2 regions of the Cryobacterium sp. AP27 genome follow, and region 2 is predicted to be linked to the other one. Evidence: predicted binding sites of a transcription regulator. Region 2 holds the regulator's gene; the other holds the start of a gene.
The links. Region 2 encodes HrcA, which represses chaperone genes, less so after heat shock. Its sites were predicted from a motif close to TTNGCACTCGNNNNNNNCGAGTGCNAA; they were not measured.

Region 1: the regulator HrcA is predicted to act here: its motif matches at 3,741-3,767, upstream of groL (chaperonin GroEL).

Annotation. Positions count from the first base shown of each region.
Region 1 is NZ_CM155285.1:378,575-386,102, reverse strand. Features, by position in the region: gene AC1MB9_RS01835 (glycoside hydrolase family 13 protein) at 56-1,750, shown strand; gene groL (chaperonin GroEL) at 2,044-3,663, opposite strand; gene AC1MB9_RS01825 (DUF3048 domain-containing protein) at 3,794-4,846, opposite strand; gene AC1MB9_RS01820 (cold-shock protein) at 4,915-5,118, opposite strand; gene AC1MB9_RS01815 (LytR C-terminal domain-containing protein) at 5,343-5,936, opposite strand; gene AC1MB9_RS01810 (DUF3263 domain-containing protein) at 5,974-6,261, opposite strand; gene msrB (peptide-methionine (R)-S-oxide reductase MsrB) at 6,484-6,885, shown strand; gene AC1MB9_RS01800 (nitroreductase family protein) at 6,888-7,478, shown strand.
Region 2 is NZ_CM155285.1:1,644,647-1,652,174, reverse strand. Features, by position in the region: gene AC1MB9_RS07865 (DUF1990 family protein) at 1-510, shown strand, start outside; gene hemW (radical SAM family heme chaperone HemW) at 515-1,738, shown strand; gene AC1MB9_RS07855 (DUF4870 domain-containing protein) at 1,753-2,130, opposite strand; gene AC1MB9_RS07850 (DUF4870 domain-containing protein) at 2,196-2,636, opposite strand; gene hrcA (heat-inducible transcriptional repressor HrcA) at 2,804-3,832, shown strand; gene dnaJ (molecular chaperone DnaJ) at 3,909-5,015, shown strand; gene AC1MB9_RS07835 (16S rRNA (uracil(1498)-N(3))-methyltransferase) at 5,028-5,768, shown strand; gene AC1MB9_RS07830 (HIT domain-containing protein) at 5,788-6,165, shown strand; gene AC1MB9_RS07825 (PhoH family protein) at 6,152-7,234, shown strand; gene ybeY (rRNA maturation RNase YbeY) at 7,231-7,528, shown strand, end outside.

The DNA.
Region 1 (7,528 bases), 1.3 Mb from region 2:
AGATTTAGACTCTATCTCAAAGCCGAGCACGACGCATCACGCAGAGGACTTCGTCATGACCCCCACCGAGCGCGCGCACCTTTCCCGTCCACAAGACGCCGACCGCATGGCCGACCCGAATTGGTGGCGACAGGCGGCGGTCTACCAGATCTATCCGCGCAGCTTCTCCGATTCGAACGGTGACGGCATCGGCGACATGAAGGGCATCACCGCCAAGGTTCCGTATCTCGCGAGCCTCGGCATTGACGCGGTCTGGCTCAGCCCCTTCTACCCCTCGGCACTCGCCGACGGCGGCTACGACGTGGATGACTATCGCGACGTGGATCCGAAACTGGGCACTCTTGCCGATTTCGACGAGATGACGGCGGCCCTGCACGCGAACGGAATCAAACTCATCGCGGACATCGTTCCCAACCACTCCTCGAATCTGCACGAGTGGTTCCAGGAAGCGCTCGCCTCCCCCCGCGGTTCGGCGGCACGCGCCCGGTACATTTTCCGTGAGGGCCGCGGCCCCGGCGGCGATCTGCCCCCCTCCGACTGGACCGGGATGTTCGGCGGAAGCGCGTGGGACCGGATCGAGGAGCCCGACGGCACGCCCGGCCAGTGGTACCTGCACCTCTTCGCCCCCGAACAGCCCGACTGGAACTGGGACAACCGCGAGGTGCGCGACGACTTTCTGAAGACCCTGCGTTTCTGGTCTGACCGCGGCGTCGACGGGTTCCGCGTCGACGTGGCGCATGCCCTCGCGAAGAACCTCACCGAGCCGTTGCCCTCAACCAGCGACCTCACCCTGGAAGGCGAGCAGGTCGACGGCTCGCATCCGTTCTGGGACCGCGATGAGGTGCACGACATTTACACCGAGTGGCGCGCCGTGTTCAACGAGTACACGCCCCCGCGCACCGCTGTTGCCGAGGCATGGGTGCACCCCACTCGCCGTGCGCGTTACGCGAGCACCGGCGGCCTCGGACAGGCATTCAACTTCGACCTGCTGCTGGCCGACTTCGACGCTGCACAATTCCGGGACATCATTACGCTCAATCTCGCGGAGGCCGCGGCGTCCGGCGCCTCGTCCACGTGGGTCTTCTCCAACCACGATGTCGTCCGCCATGCCACCCGCTACGGTCTCCCCATCGGCGATAGCCGTCAGGACGGCAAGGTCTGGGTGCTCTCCGGCGGCGCGGCGCCGGCGCTGGACCGGGATCTCGGAGCTCGCCGCGCCCGTGCGGCCACGCAGCTCATGCTCGCCCTTCCCGGATCCGCCTATCTCTACCAGGGCGAAGAGCTCGGCCTGCACGAAGTCGTCGAGATCCCGGACGCTGACCGTCAGGACCCCGCATTCTTCCGCAACAAGGGCGTTGAGAAGGGCCGCGACGGATGCCGTGTGCCGCTCCCCTGGACCGCCACCGGCGCATCCTTCGGCTTCGGCACCGCAGGAGCGCACCTACCGCAGCCGGCGTGGTTCGCCGATTTCAGCGTGGAGGTGCAGGAGCAGAACCCGGATTCGACGCTGTTCTTCTACCGCCGAGCTCTCGCCCTCCGCCGCGAGCTGCAGGATGAAGAAGACCTCGTGTGGCTCCCGACGGCTAACCCGGACGTGTTGCACTTCGGGCGTCCGGGGGGATGGCACGCGATCACCAACTTCGCCGGAGCGCCCGTCGCGCTGCCCGCGGGCGAGGTGGTGCTCACGAGCGCTCCCCTGCAGGCGGGCCTGCTTCCCGAGAACACCACCGCCTGGGTGATCGCCGACTGACCCGCGCCCACCCTGCCGGCCTGCGCCCACACCCGGCCCCCGCGCCCACACCCGAGGTTCGGGCCCAGCCCCAGCCCCATCCTGCGTGCCGCACCCCGGTGTCGGTCGCTACTTCAGGAGATCCGCTCCCGGGGGCGCCCCACGCCCGCGCCGATCCGCGGCCGGGCGGATGCGCGGCGCCGGATCTCCTGAAGTAGCGACCCCTCGGGCTCGAGCGCCGACACAAAAAATGGGCGCCTCCCGAGGGAGACGCCCATTCTTATCGTGCGGTGCTGCGTGGTGCCGCGGCGGACTTAGAAGTCCATGCCACCGGAGGGGTCGCCGGCCGGAGCCGGGTTCTTCTCGGGCTTGTCGGCGACAACGGCCTCGGTGGTGAGGAACAGACCCGCGATCGACGCTGCGTTGAGCAGCGCGGAGCGGGTGACCTTCACCGGGTCATTGATGCCGGCAGCGAGCATGTCAACGTACTCGCCGGTCGCGGCGTTGAGGCCGAATCCGACGGGCAGGTTGCGTACCTTATCCGCGACAACGCCAGGCTCGAGGCCGGCGTTGAGGGCGATCTGCTTGAGCGGGGCGTCGATGGCGACGCGCACGATGTTCGCGCCCGTTGCCTCGTCGCCGGTCAGCTGAAGCTTCTCGAAGGCGGTCTTGCCGGCCTGGATGAGCGCAACGCCACCACCGGCGACGATGCCCTCTTCGACGGCTGCCTTCGCGTTACGAACGGCGTCCTCGATACGGTGCTTGCGCTCCTTGAGCTCAACCTCCGTCGCGGCGCCGGCCTTGATGACGGCAACGCCGCCGGCAAGCTTGGCGAGACGCTCCTGGAGCTTCTCACGGTCGTAGTCGCTGTCGGTGTTCTCGATCTCGTTGCGGATCTGCTGAACGCGTCCGGCAATTGCCTCGACGTCTCCGGCACCCTCAACGATGGTCGTCTCGTCCTTGGTGATGACGACCTTGCGGGCGTTACCAAGCAGGTCGAGCGTGACGTTCTCGAGCTTGAGGCCGACCTCTTCAGAGATGACCTGTCCACCGGTGAGGATGGCGATGTCCTGAAGCTGGGCCTTGCGACGGTCTCCGAAGCCGGGAGCCTTGACGGCGACCGACTTGAAGATGCCACGGATCTTGTTCACGACGAGCGTGGCCAGAGCCTCGCCGTCGACGTCCTCGGCAATGATGAGGAGCTGCTTGCCGGTCTGGATGACCTTGTCCACGATGGGGAGCAGGTCCTTGATGTTCGAGACCTTGGAGTTGACGATCAGGATGTACGCGTCTTCGAAGACGGCTTCCTGACGGTCGGCGTCGGTCACGAAGTATGCGGAGAGGTAGCCCTTGTCGAAGCGCATGCCCTCGGTGAGCTCAAGCTCGGTGCCGAAGGTGTTCGACTCCTCGACGGTGACAACACCCTCCTTGCCGACCTTGTCGATGGCCTCGGCGATGATCGCGCCGATCTCGGGGTCGCCGGCAGAGATGGATGCGGTTGCCGCGATCTCTTCCTTGGTCTCGACCTCTTTCGCGTTCGCGATGAGCTCGGTGATGACGGCAGCAGTTGCCTTCTCGATGCCGCGCTTGAGGCTGATCGGGTCAGCGCCGGCTGCGACGTTGCGCAGGCCTTCGCGGACGAGAGCCTGGGCGAGCACGGTGGCGGTGGTGGTTCCGTCGCCGGCTACGTCGTCAGTCTTCTTGGCGACCTCCTTGACGAGCTCCGCGCCGATCTTCTCGTACGGGTCGTCGAGCTCGATCTCCTTGGCGATGGAGACGCCGTCGTTGGTGATCGTGGGGGCGCCCCACTTCTTCTCCAGAACGACGTTACGGCCGCGCGGGCCGAGGGTGACCTTGACGGTGTCGGCGAGAATGTTCAGGCCGCGCTCAAGCCCACGACGGGCCTCTTCATTGAATGCAATGATTTTTGCCATATGTGTAACTCGTCCCTCCCGGACGTTCCAAAAACGATGATGGGTTAGCACTCAAACGTGAGAGTGCTAACTAGATTCTGGCACTCTGGGGTCGAGAGTGCAAGCGAACCGGGTGTGGCGAGGGCTCAGCTCACGGCAACAGCTCGAGGGATCCCTGATCGATGGGGACGAGCTCGATCCAGGTATTTCCCGGGGCGAGGCGAATGGTGACCCCGTTGGCATCCACGAAGCGAATGGGATCGTCGCGCGAGTCCTTCACCCAGGTGGCGCTGATGGTCTGTCCCCCGGTCGAAACGGATGCCTCCCCCGAGCCGATCATCATCGTCTTGGGAATGGACCCGTACCGGTGGTCGATCGCCACGCGCAGGGTGAGGACGTTCGTCGACGTGAGCTGCGCGCCGTTTCCGTCCAGGTCGGGTGCACCCTCCTGAGAGCGCAGGTAGGACGCTCCCGCGGCATCCCAGCTCCAACTGGGCGAGCGCACGGTGGAGAATCGCATGTTGATGGCCGAGATGGGGGTGCCGTCCACCATTGCCGAGGAGTCCGCAACGGACGGCGCGTAGCCGAACTGTTGCGGGGGTGCCGGAAGGTCGTTGTGGCGGCTCACCATCTCACTGGCCTCAAGCACCACGTTGTGCGGTGCAGATTTGCTGCTGATTCGCGAGAACAGTCCCGTGGTGTCCTCGTCGAAGCTGGCGTTGAACACGGGCGCGCTGCGGATCATGCCCAGGAAAGCCTGGGCTCCGCCGGAATACGCGGCGATCCCGCCGAAGGGAGACATGATGTCGGGGTCCATCGGACGGATTGACCGCACCGGGCCGATCACGTCGGGGACGTCGGAGTGCCACACGGCCACGTAGCGGGTAATTCCACCCTCGACGAGTTCTTCAAAGACGATATCCGTGCGCTCCAGGCCGATTTGAGGCCGTGCGGCGTCGTGGTTGTCGATCTTGGCCGAGATGGATGGATGCGCGGCCGTCGCGGCGGCCACCTCGGTTCCACGCAATGGGGCGAGCTCAATCGGCGCCGGCTCGACATAGGTTGATTCCCACCCGGACGCGCTCGGAGTGGGTGCGACCGTGGCTGCACTGGAGCACGCGCTGAGGAGCAGCGCCGGAATGATGACCGCGACGATGCGTCCGACTGAGCGGGGACCGGCGGCCGGAATGTTTTTTGCCTTCACCTCGACACACTAACGCCGCCCGACGCTGCGGGCGGCGTTAGTACGGGGTGTGCCCTGGAATAAAACGCTTAGGCCGGACGAACCGATTCGGCCTGGGGCCCCTTGGCCCCGGCGCCGACCTCGAAGCTGACCTGCTGGCCCTCTTCGAGTACCTTGTATCCGCTCATGTCGATGGCAGAGTAGTGAACGAAAACGTCTTGCCCTCCCCCATCGACGGTGATGAAGCCGAAACCCTTTTCAGCGTTAAACCACTTTACGGTTCCGTTCGCCATGTGTTGCTCCTTGGTGCTGTAATTGCGTCGGCGACTGCCCATTGGCCGTACCGGGCCTGCCGCAGAATCTGCGATCGCTTCGCCTGCGCGCCGACCCCTCACTCGACGGGCGTGGTACACGGACAAAACGTTTGACCACCCAGAGCGTAGCGAAGGCACGCCAGAAGAAAAGGGGGTTGACGCGGGGTTCGGCGGCCGGTACGTAGAACGCCTGTTTCTGCGCCCTATGGGATGACGTAGTCGTTTCCGACGACAACGGTCAGGTCGGCGCCGGAGTCGGCGAAATCGTTGGCGAGGAGCGCTTCGGACCCGGGAATCGACTGCACGATTCCGAGCGCGGCTCCCTCGAGCGACGCGTCGGCGTAGTAGACGATGGTGGTCGGCTGATCCTGGGAGTCGGCATTGCCCGTGGTCCCCACGGTCCAGCCGGCCTCCGTCAGCACCTGAGTCGCGGATCCCGCCACGCCGTTGGACGAGGAGCCGTTCAGCACAGCCACAGACAGCTCAGGAGCGACCGTCGCGACCGGTGTCGGCGTCGGAGTCGGAGTCGGAGTCGCTGACTCCGACGGCGTTTCGGACGTCGGCGGTGTTTCGGCGGAGGTCGACGACGGGGTGGTGCCGGGGATGGTGATGTCGAGGCGGTCGTTCAGCGAAAGGATGCCGACGACGCCGGCGCCGATGAGCACGAGCGTCGCGGCCAGCGCCCACCAGAACGCCACCCACCCGCGCCCCTTGCGGCCGGGGGCTCGGTGCGCGCCCACCCGGTGAAGGTCATGCGGAACGTGGTCGAAGCGGTCTTTTGCGTCATGAGTAGGCATCGTGGGTCTGACTCGGTCCTCGGATTGGGGGTACTGACTACTGATCGTATGTGCTGAGGGACCGCCCGGCTCGTGCGGACGCGCGAGCCTCACGCATCCGCTGCAGCCGTTTGATGAGCATCGGGTCGTGGGCAATGGCTCGGGGCGAATCGATCAAGACAGCCAGGAGTTGATAGTAACGGGCCGCTGACAGGGCGAATTCAGCGCGGATGGCTTCTTCCTTGGCCCCGGCACTTCGCCACCATTTCTTCTCGAACGCAAGAATGGCCAGATCTCTCTCGGTCAGTTCCGCCTGGGTGGAAGCGGCTTCACGTGCACCATCCACCTGCTACCTCCGACACGGACCTGCCTCTGTGGCACGGAAAGCGTGCAACACCGCCAATCCTATTCACCGCCGCTGGCCGTTGTCCGAGTTCCCTCGGCCTGCCGCATTTCGGCTGAAAATTCGCCTCGACCTGACGGAATACGGAATTCCACCACCGGTCGGCGAGTTTAGTCTGGGAGTAGAGGCCGCCGGCAGGCGCCTGAGGCAACGAAGGGATTCATCATGGACCACGAGGTCACGAAGTCAGACGCGCAGTGGCGCGAAGAGCTCACTCCTGAGAAGTACGCGGTTCTTCGCGAAGCCGGCACGGAGCGCCCGTGGACCGGTGAATTGCTCGATGAAGCCCGCTCCGGTATTTACACGTGCGGCGCCTGCAACGCCGAACTGTTCAAGAGCGGCACCAAATTCGATTCCGGATGCGGCTGGCCCAGTTTCTACGAGTCCGTGCGCCCGGAAGCTGTTGAGCTCATCGAAGACCGGTCGCTCGGCACCGTGCGCACCGAAGTTCGCTGCGCAGCATGCGGTTCCCACCTCGGACACGTCTTCGATGACGGATTCGGTACCCCCACCGGTGACCGCTATTGCATGAACTCCGTCTCGCTCAACTTCAAGCCCGCCGAATAGCATTGCCCATCGCCGACCCCACGCCGTTGATCGTCGACGGCACGCGTCGCCCCGTGCTTGAGGCCGTGCAAAACCGTCGCTCTCACTCACAGGTGACCGCGATTGCGCCGAGCCACGCCGAGCTGCTGCCGTTCGTCGCCGCGGCCGCGCGAGCGGCCGATCACGCCTCCCTGCGCCCCTGGCGGCTGATCGAGCTGCGTGACGATGCCCGTGACCGTCTCGGACAGGCGTTCGTGGAAGCGGCCGGTCTGACCGGCGATGCGGCGCGCAAGCAGGCGGCCAAGCCGTTGCGGGCCGCCCTTCTGATCGCCGTCGTGGCCTGTCGACGACCGAGTGAGAAGGTCGCGGTTTGGGAGCAGGACGCCGCCGCGGCCGGAGTCGCCCACCTGCTGACCCTGCTGCTCAACGAGGCCGGCTGGGGCGTCATGTGGCGAACCGGCCCCCACACCAGGGCCGAGGCCGTGCACCGCATGCATGGGCTCAGCGAGTCCGAACAGTTGCTCGGCTGGCTCTACGTCGGAGCTGTCCCCGCCGAGTGCAAGCCGGTCCACCGCGCTCCGATCGACGCGAGCGAACACCTCAGTGCGCTGTAGCACCACCCCGCCCGACGCCGGACACACTGGCGTCACCTGAGCGCCTCCGC
Region 2 (7,528 bases):
CGTTTCGACGTCGCGTCGAAGCTGCTCATGACCTGGGGTGTGCAACGGGGCAGTGGGATGAGCGTCACCGACCTGGAAAACGGCACCGGGGTGCAGTACACGCCGGTGGAGTTCGAGCCGGACGGCACGCCGATTCCCGCCCGCCAGGCGCCGGACGGGGAGGCCACCTTCGCTGAAGACGGTACGCCGTACATCATGAACGGGATGACCGCGCAACTGGAGATCCACGTCGGCCCGATGCGGGTCAAGGCACCGGTGCGCGTCGTGTACGTCATCGCCGAGAAGACTCGTGTCGGCTTCGCGTACGGCACCATGAAGGGGCATCCCGAAAGCGGTGAGGAGTCGTTCATCGTTGAGAAGCGGGACGACGACTCCGTCTGGTTCACGCTGCGCGCGTTCTCCCGCCCGAGCACCTGGTACTACCGTCTCGCGTCCCCGCTTCTGCGCATTCAGCAGGAACGCTTCACCCGTCGGTACCTGAAGGCGCTTCACCCGGTTGGGGCGCTGTAGGTCCGTGGCTGGTGCACTTCCCCTCGGCGACCCGGCCCCGGCCGATGGCCTGATTCCGGCGTCGGCATCCGTCGGCGCGTCGGAACGCGACTTCGGCGTCTACCTGCACGTACCGTTCTGCCGCGTGCGGTGCGGTTACTGCGACTTCAACACATACACGGCGACCGAACTCCGCGGCGTCAAGCAGAGCGACTACGCGAGCCAGGCCGTGCTCGAGGTCGAGGCCGCCGGTCGCATTCTGACCGAATCGGGCCTTCCGCAACGGCACGTGTCCACCGTGTTCTTCGGCGGCGGAACACCGACGCTGCTTCCGGTGACCGACCTGGTGAAGATGCTCCAGGCCGTGCGCACCCAGTGGGGGATCGAGCCGGGGGCCGAGGTCACGACCGAGGCCAACCCCGACTCCGTCGACGCCGCGTACCTGCAATCGCTGGCCGACGCCGGTTTCACCCGGGTGTCCTTCGGCATGCAGTCGGCCGTTCCGAGCGTTCTGGCCACTCTGGAACGCACCCACGACCCGGACCGGGTTCCCCTCGTCGTGCGCTGGGCGCGCCAGGCGGGGCTGGACGTGAGCCTCGATCTCATCTACGGCACCCCGGGGGAGACGATCGCGAACTGGCGCGCAAGTCTGGAACAGGCCATCGGCCAGGCGCCGGATCACCTGAGTGCGTACTCGCTCATCGTCGAGGAGGGCACCAAGCTGGCCCGGCAGATCCGTCGGGGCGACGTCGTACCCATCAACGACGACCAGCAGGCGGAATTCTACGAGCTGGCCGACGAGCTCCTGGCCGAGGCCGGATATCACTGGTACGAGGTGAGCAACTGGGCAACGGATGCGGCGCACGAGTCGCGGCACAACCTCTCGTACTGGCGCAGCCACGATTGGTGGGGCGTTGGTCCCGGAGCGCACAGCCACGTGGGCGGGGTGCGCTGGTGGAACGTGAAGCACCCGGCGGCCTACGCCGAGCGGGTGCTGTCCGGTGTGTCACCGGCCGTCGGACGGGAAGCGCTCGATGAGCCGACCCGGGAGCTCGAACGGGTGCTGCTGCTCAGCCGGATTCGCACCGGGATCCCGATCGCATCGCTGGCCGAAGCCGGGCGGCACGAGGTCGCCGGTTTGATCGCCGACGAACTCATCAATGCCAGAGCGGCCCTGACCGGGTCCATCGAGTTGACCCTGAAGGGGCGACTTCTGGCGGATGCGGTCGTGCGACGCATCACCCCATAGGGTCGCCCGGCGGGTCAGCTGACGAACTTGAACGAGAGCGGGTATGTGTATCCCTCGCCGCGGTTCGCGGCGAGGCCCGCCAGAATGCTGAACACGATGACCAGCGCCCAAATGGCGAATCCGAGCAGGTAGCCGACGAAGATGGCGGTGAGTACGGCCGACACGGCGTAGCCGATGGCCGCGGTGATCTGAAAATTCAACGCCGTCGCGCTGTGCGCGCGGATGAACGGTCCGCGCTCCTTTAACAGCAGGTAGCCGAGCAGCGCCGGCACAAACGAAAAGAAGATGCCGGCCACATGGATGAGCGTGGCCCAGAGTTTCTCGTCTGCGGGGCTCAGCGGCGCGGCGGGCGAGGAGCGGTACGGATCGCTGGGCGGGGTGGCATCAGACATTCGGTCTCCTGTATCAACGACCGGCATTCTGGCGCTCTGCCACCGGCCCTCCCAGCGTACCCGGGCTACTTGATGAAGCGCACGGACACCGGATACCGGTACGTGCCGCCGTCTTTCACCGCCAGGAAGCCCATGATCGAGAACACCACGGTCATGATCCACACGACCAAACCGAGGAAGTTGAACAGGAGTCCGATCCCGAGCGTGATCAGGGCAAGGAACGTTCCGATGAAGAACACCGCGAACCAGGCGATGGTGACCGTGATCTGAAAGTTCAGTGCCTCTTTGGCCTCGATGTTGGTGCGCCGACCGCGGTCCTTGAATACGAGCCAAATGATGAGGGAGGGAAGAATCCAGAGGATCCCGCCCAGATGGGCCAGGGAGGCCCATTGTTGATCTTCGGCCGCCGTGAGCGGCGCCGCGGCGGCCGCGGACGGGTACGAGGACTGTGGCTGGTTCTGGCCGGGGTCGGGGTCGCGGGGAGCCTGCGCGTTTGGATCGCTCATGATCATGCCTTTCACAATGAATGTGTATGAGACCGCGTATATGCATAAGTTACTGCGACCCCCCTGCGGGAGCAATGGGCGATATTGTCCCTGGCGCGATATGATTGGCACTCAGGCAATGTGAGTGCCAGTGTTGTGGTGCGTACGACAGGTAGGGAGGCGTGACGATGGTTTCTGATCGTGGTCTCGACGTCTTACGCGTCATCGTGCAGGATTACGTGGCATCTCGCGAACCGGTCGGGTCCAAATCCATCGTCGACCGGCACTCCTTCGGAGTCTCGGCTGCGACCATTCGCAATGACATGGCCCTCCTCGAGGAGGAAGACCTGATCGCAGCGCCGCACACGTCGTCGGGGAGAATCCCCACCGACAAGGGCTACCGGGTCTTCGTCGATCACCTCGCGGACCTGCGGCCTCTAACGCCGGCTCAACGACAGGCCATCGAGACGTTCCTCGGCCAGTCGGCGGATCTCGACGAGGTTCTCGTGCGCAGCGTGCGTCTACTCTCTCAACTCACCCATCAGGTCGCACTGGTGCAGTACCCGTCGCTGTCCCGCGCCAAGGTGCGGCACATTGAACTTGTCTCGCTCACCCAGACCCGGGTGCTCTCCGTGCTCATCACGGATTCCGGCGCCGTCGAGCAGCGTGTCATCGACCTGCCGCTTCCCGTCGACGAGCCGACGCTCGCTCAGGTGCGTTCGCACCTCACCGCCGCGATTGTCGGACTGACCATGACGGATGCTGCGGCGGCGTTGACGGGCGCGCCGTTGCTTGTTGCCCCGGGAAACCGAGACGTCGATGCCGTGACCGAGCTGATCACGTCGACGCTCCGGGAGCAGGTCGGCGCCAACGGCCAGACCAAACTGGTGATGGCCGGAACCGCCAATCTGGTTCGAACGGAAGAAGATTTTTCCGGCAGCATCTACCCGGTGCTCGAGGCGATCGAGGAGCAGGTCGTTCTCCTGCGCCTGTTCGGCGAGATGGCCACTGACCAGCACGGGGTCTCGGTCAGCATCGGCCGCGAGAACGCGCCGTTTGAACTGGCCGAAACCTCGGTTTTGACGAGCGGATACAGCTCAAACGGCAACCTGGCCCGCCTTGGCGTACTCGGCCCCACCCGCATGGATTACTCCAACAACATGGCGGCCGTCCGCGCCGTCGCACGCTACCTTTCCACCCTCCTGGGCGAGAGCTGATCCATAGCGCACCTGACCCAGACAGCACCGACAATCACCTACTTCCGTAACAACAGAGCAACGAGGAGAGCCACCTTTGGCTGACCACTATGAAGTTCTCGGCGTGAGCCGCGACGCAACCACCGACGAAATAAAGAAGGCGTATCGACGCCTGGCCCGCCAGCTGCACCCGGACGTCAACCCCGGCGCAGAAGCGTCCGAAACATTCAAAAGCGTCACTCACGCCTACGACGTGCTGAGCGATTCCGCGCAGCGGCAGAAATACGATCAGGGCGGGCAGAACGGCGGCGGATTCGACGGCCAAAACTTCGGCAACTTCGGCGACATTTTCGAGACGTTCTTCGGTGGTGGCGGCGGATCAACGCGCGGTCCGCGCTCCCGGCGGGAACGCGGCCAGGACGCGCTCATTCGCGTGGAACTGGACCTTGCCGAGGTCATCTTCGGAACACACCGCGACCTCGAGGTCGATACGGCTGTGCTCTGCGGCACCTGCAAGGGATCGTGCTGCCAGCCCGGAACCGCACCCGTCACCTGCGACATCTGCCACGGCAGCGGCAGCATCCAGCGCGCCGTGCGCTCCCTGCTGGGCAACGTCATGACGAGCAGCCCGTGTGGTTCCTGCCGCGGCTTCGGCACCATCATCGCGACGCCGTGCACCACCTGCTCCGGCCAGGGACGCGTTCGCGCCCGCCGCACCGTGCCCGTGGACGTTCCCGCGGGCGTGGACACCGGCCTGCGACTGCAGATGCCCGGAAGCGGCGAGGTCGGCTCGGCCGGCGGCCCGAACGGCGACCTCTACCTCGAGATGAAGGTGCGTCACCACGACGTCTTCAGCAGAGACGGCGATGACCTCATGTGCGCCCTGGAAGTTCCGATGACGTCCGCGATTCTCGGGACCACGGTCAAGCTCAAGGCGCTCGACGGCGACATCGAAGTGGAACTACGCGCCGGTGTGCAGAGTTCTGAGATTCTCACGATCAAGGACCGTGGCATCACGAAGCTGCGCGGCAATGGCCGCGGAGACCTGAAGATCGGCATCCAGGTCATCACGCCCATGAAGCTCGACCACAAGGAGCGTGACCTCATCGAGCAGTTCGCTGCGCGGCACTCCGCGCCCGCGCCCGCGCTCAGCCACTACCAGCAGGGTCTGTTCGCCAGGCTGCGCGACCGCTTCCTCAGTTAGCGGACAACGACCGTGGCCAATTTCTACCTGGCGCCCGAGCTGCGGGCGGAGGACTCCGCGAGCGGTTCCGTCGTGAGCGTGACGGGTTCGGAGGCCCGGCACGCCGTGACGGTCAGCCGCATTCGCGCGGGCGAACGGTTGCTGATCGGCAACGGTGCGGGACTCGTGTTGTCGGGCACCGTCGTCACGGCGGGCCCGGCGGAGTTCACCCTGCTCGTCGACTCGGCGACGGAGACGGCGGCTCCCACGCCGCGCATCCGTCTCGTTCAGGCCCTCGCAAAAGGTGACCGCGACGAAATGGCTGTGCAGGCCGCGACTGAGCTCGGGATCGACGGTGTCATCCCCTGGGCCGCGGCGCGCTCCATCTCCCGCTGGGAGGGGCCGAAAATTGCGAAGGGTGAGGAACGGTGGTCGAGCATTGTGCGCGAGGCCACCAAGCAGTCGATTCGGCCCTGGCTGCCCACGATCGGCGCGCTGGCCGGCACCAGGCAGCTCGCGGTTCTTGCCACGACGACGCGAATGCTGCTGCTGGAACCCACCGCCTCGGTGCGGCTGACGGCCGTGGCCGCGCCGAACGATGACCGCGACATCGTGCTCGTCGTCGGACCGGAAGGCGGAATCTCACCGGGGGAGCTGAGCCTGCTCGAACAGGCCGGCGCCACCCCGGTGCGCCTCGGCGACACGGTGCTGCGCACGTCAACGGCCGGTCCCGCCGCTCTCGCAATCCTGAATGCGACCCTCGGCCGCTGGTAGTCGCGCTTAAGATAGAGACATGTCTTCTCCCGGCGCAGAACCGTCCATTTTCAGCCGCATCATCGCCCGCGAAATCCCGGCGACCATCGTGGCGGAGACCGACCGCATCATTGCCTTCGAGGACATCGCCCCGCAGGCCCCCGTGCACATCGTCATCACCACGAAGGCGACGCGGTACCGCAACGTCGTCGAGCTCGCGGCGGGGGACCCGGCGCTCCTGGCCGAACTCGTGCACGTGGCTGCCGGCATCGCGGACGACCACACGCGCGGCGAGTTCCGGCTCGTATTCAACACCGGCGCCGCCGCCGGCCAGACCGTCTTCCACGTGCACGCGCACGTGATGGGCGCCGGCGACCCGTCGCAGCCGCTCGGTGAGGGGTCCCTTGGCTCCCTCTGATCCGAAGGATACGCCGCGGCGGGAACTTCGGCTCCGCGTCGATGGGATCGCCATGGTGCGGTTGCTCGGTCCCGAAGACCGCTACCTCTCCACCATCGAGCGGCAATACCCCGATGTGAGCGTGCACGTCCGCGGCAACGACATCACCCTGATCGGGCGCGGGGATGACGTCGAATCCGTGCGGCGTCTCATTGAGGAACTGCAGCTCATGCTGCGGGACGGACAAGACCTCGGAGAGGCCCAGGTGGCAGCGTCGGCACGCATGCTCGACGCTGACGCCGTCACGAGCCCGTCCCAGCTGCTCGGCGCCCCCATCCTCACCGCGCGCGGCAAGAGCGTGCGCGCCAAGTCTGTCGGGCAGAAGGAATACATCGACGCGATTGACGCCAACACCATCGTCTTCGGCATCGGACCGGCCGGCACGGGCAAGACCTATCTGGCCATGGCGAAGGCCGTGCGCGCACTGCAGAACAAAGAGGTCGAACGCATCATCCTCACCCGCCCGGCGGTGGAAGCGGGGGAGCGCCTCGGATTTCTCCCGGGAACCCTCACCGACAAGATCGACCCGTACCTGCGCCCGCTGTACGACGCCCTCGGGGAAATGCTCGATCCGGAGTTGATTCCCAAGCTTCTCGCGGCTGGAACAATCGAAGTCGCGCCGCTCGCCTACATGCGCGGACGCACCCTCAACTCCTCGTTCGTCGTGCTCGACGAGGCGCAGAACACCACCCCGGAACAGATGAAGATGTTCCTCACCCGCCTCGGGTTCGGATCGAAGATGGTCGTCACCGGCGACGTCACCCAGATTGACCTTCCCGTGGGCACCAGCGGGCTGAAGCTCGTGACGCGGGTTTTGGACGGAATCGACGACATCCACTTCTCCTACTTCACGAGCAAGGATGTGGTGCGTCACACCCTGGTCGGCCGCATCGTGGACGCGTACACCGCATACGATGCGCAGCGGCAAGCGCTGCGCCAGGAGACAGCCGAGGCCCGTGATTTCGCGGCCAGAGGCCCCCAACGTTCCGGCGGCCCGCAGGGCCGCCTCCCGAAACGGAGTCAAAGTTGAGCATTGAAATAAACAACGAGTCGGCCATCGAAGTCGACGAAGCAGCCATCCTGCGACTGTCGGCCTTTGCACTGGACACGATGCACGTGCACGCCGACGCCGACCTGGCGATTGTGCTCGTCGACGAGGGTGCGATGGAACAACTCCACGTGCAGTGGATGGACGAGCCGGGACCCACCGACGTGTTGAGCTTTCCGATGGACGAGCTGCGGCCGGGTACGGAAGAGGTGGAAACCCCGCCGGGACTGCTCGGCGACATCGTCCTGTGCCCGCAGGTGGCCCAGGCGCAGGCGG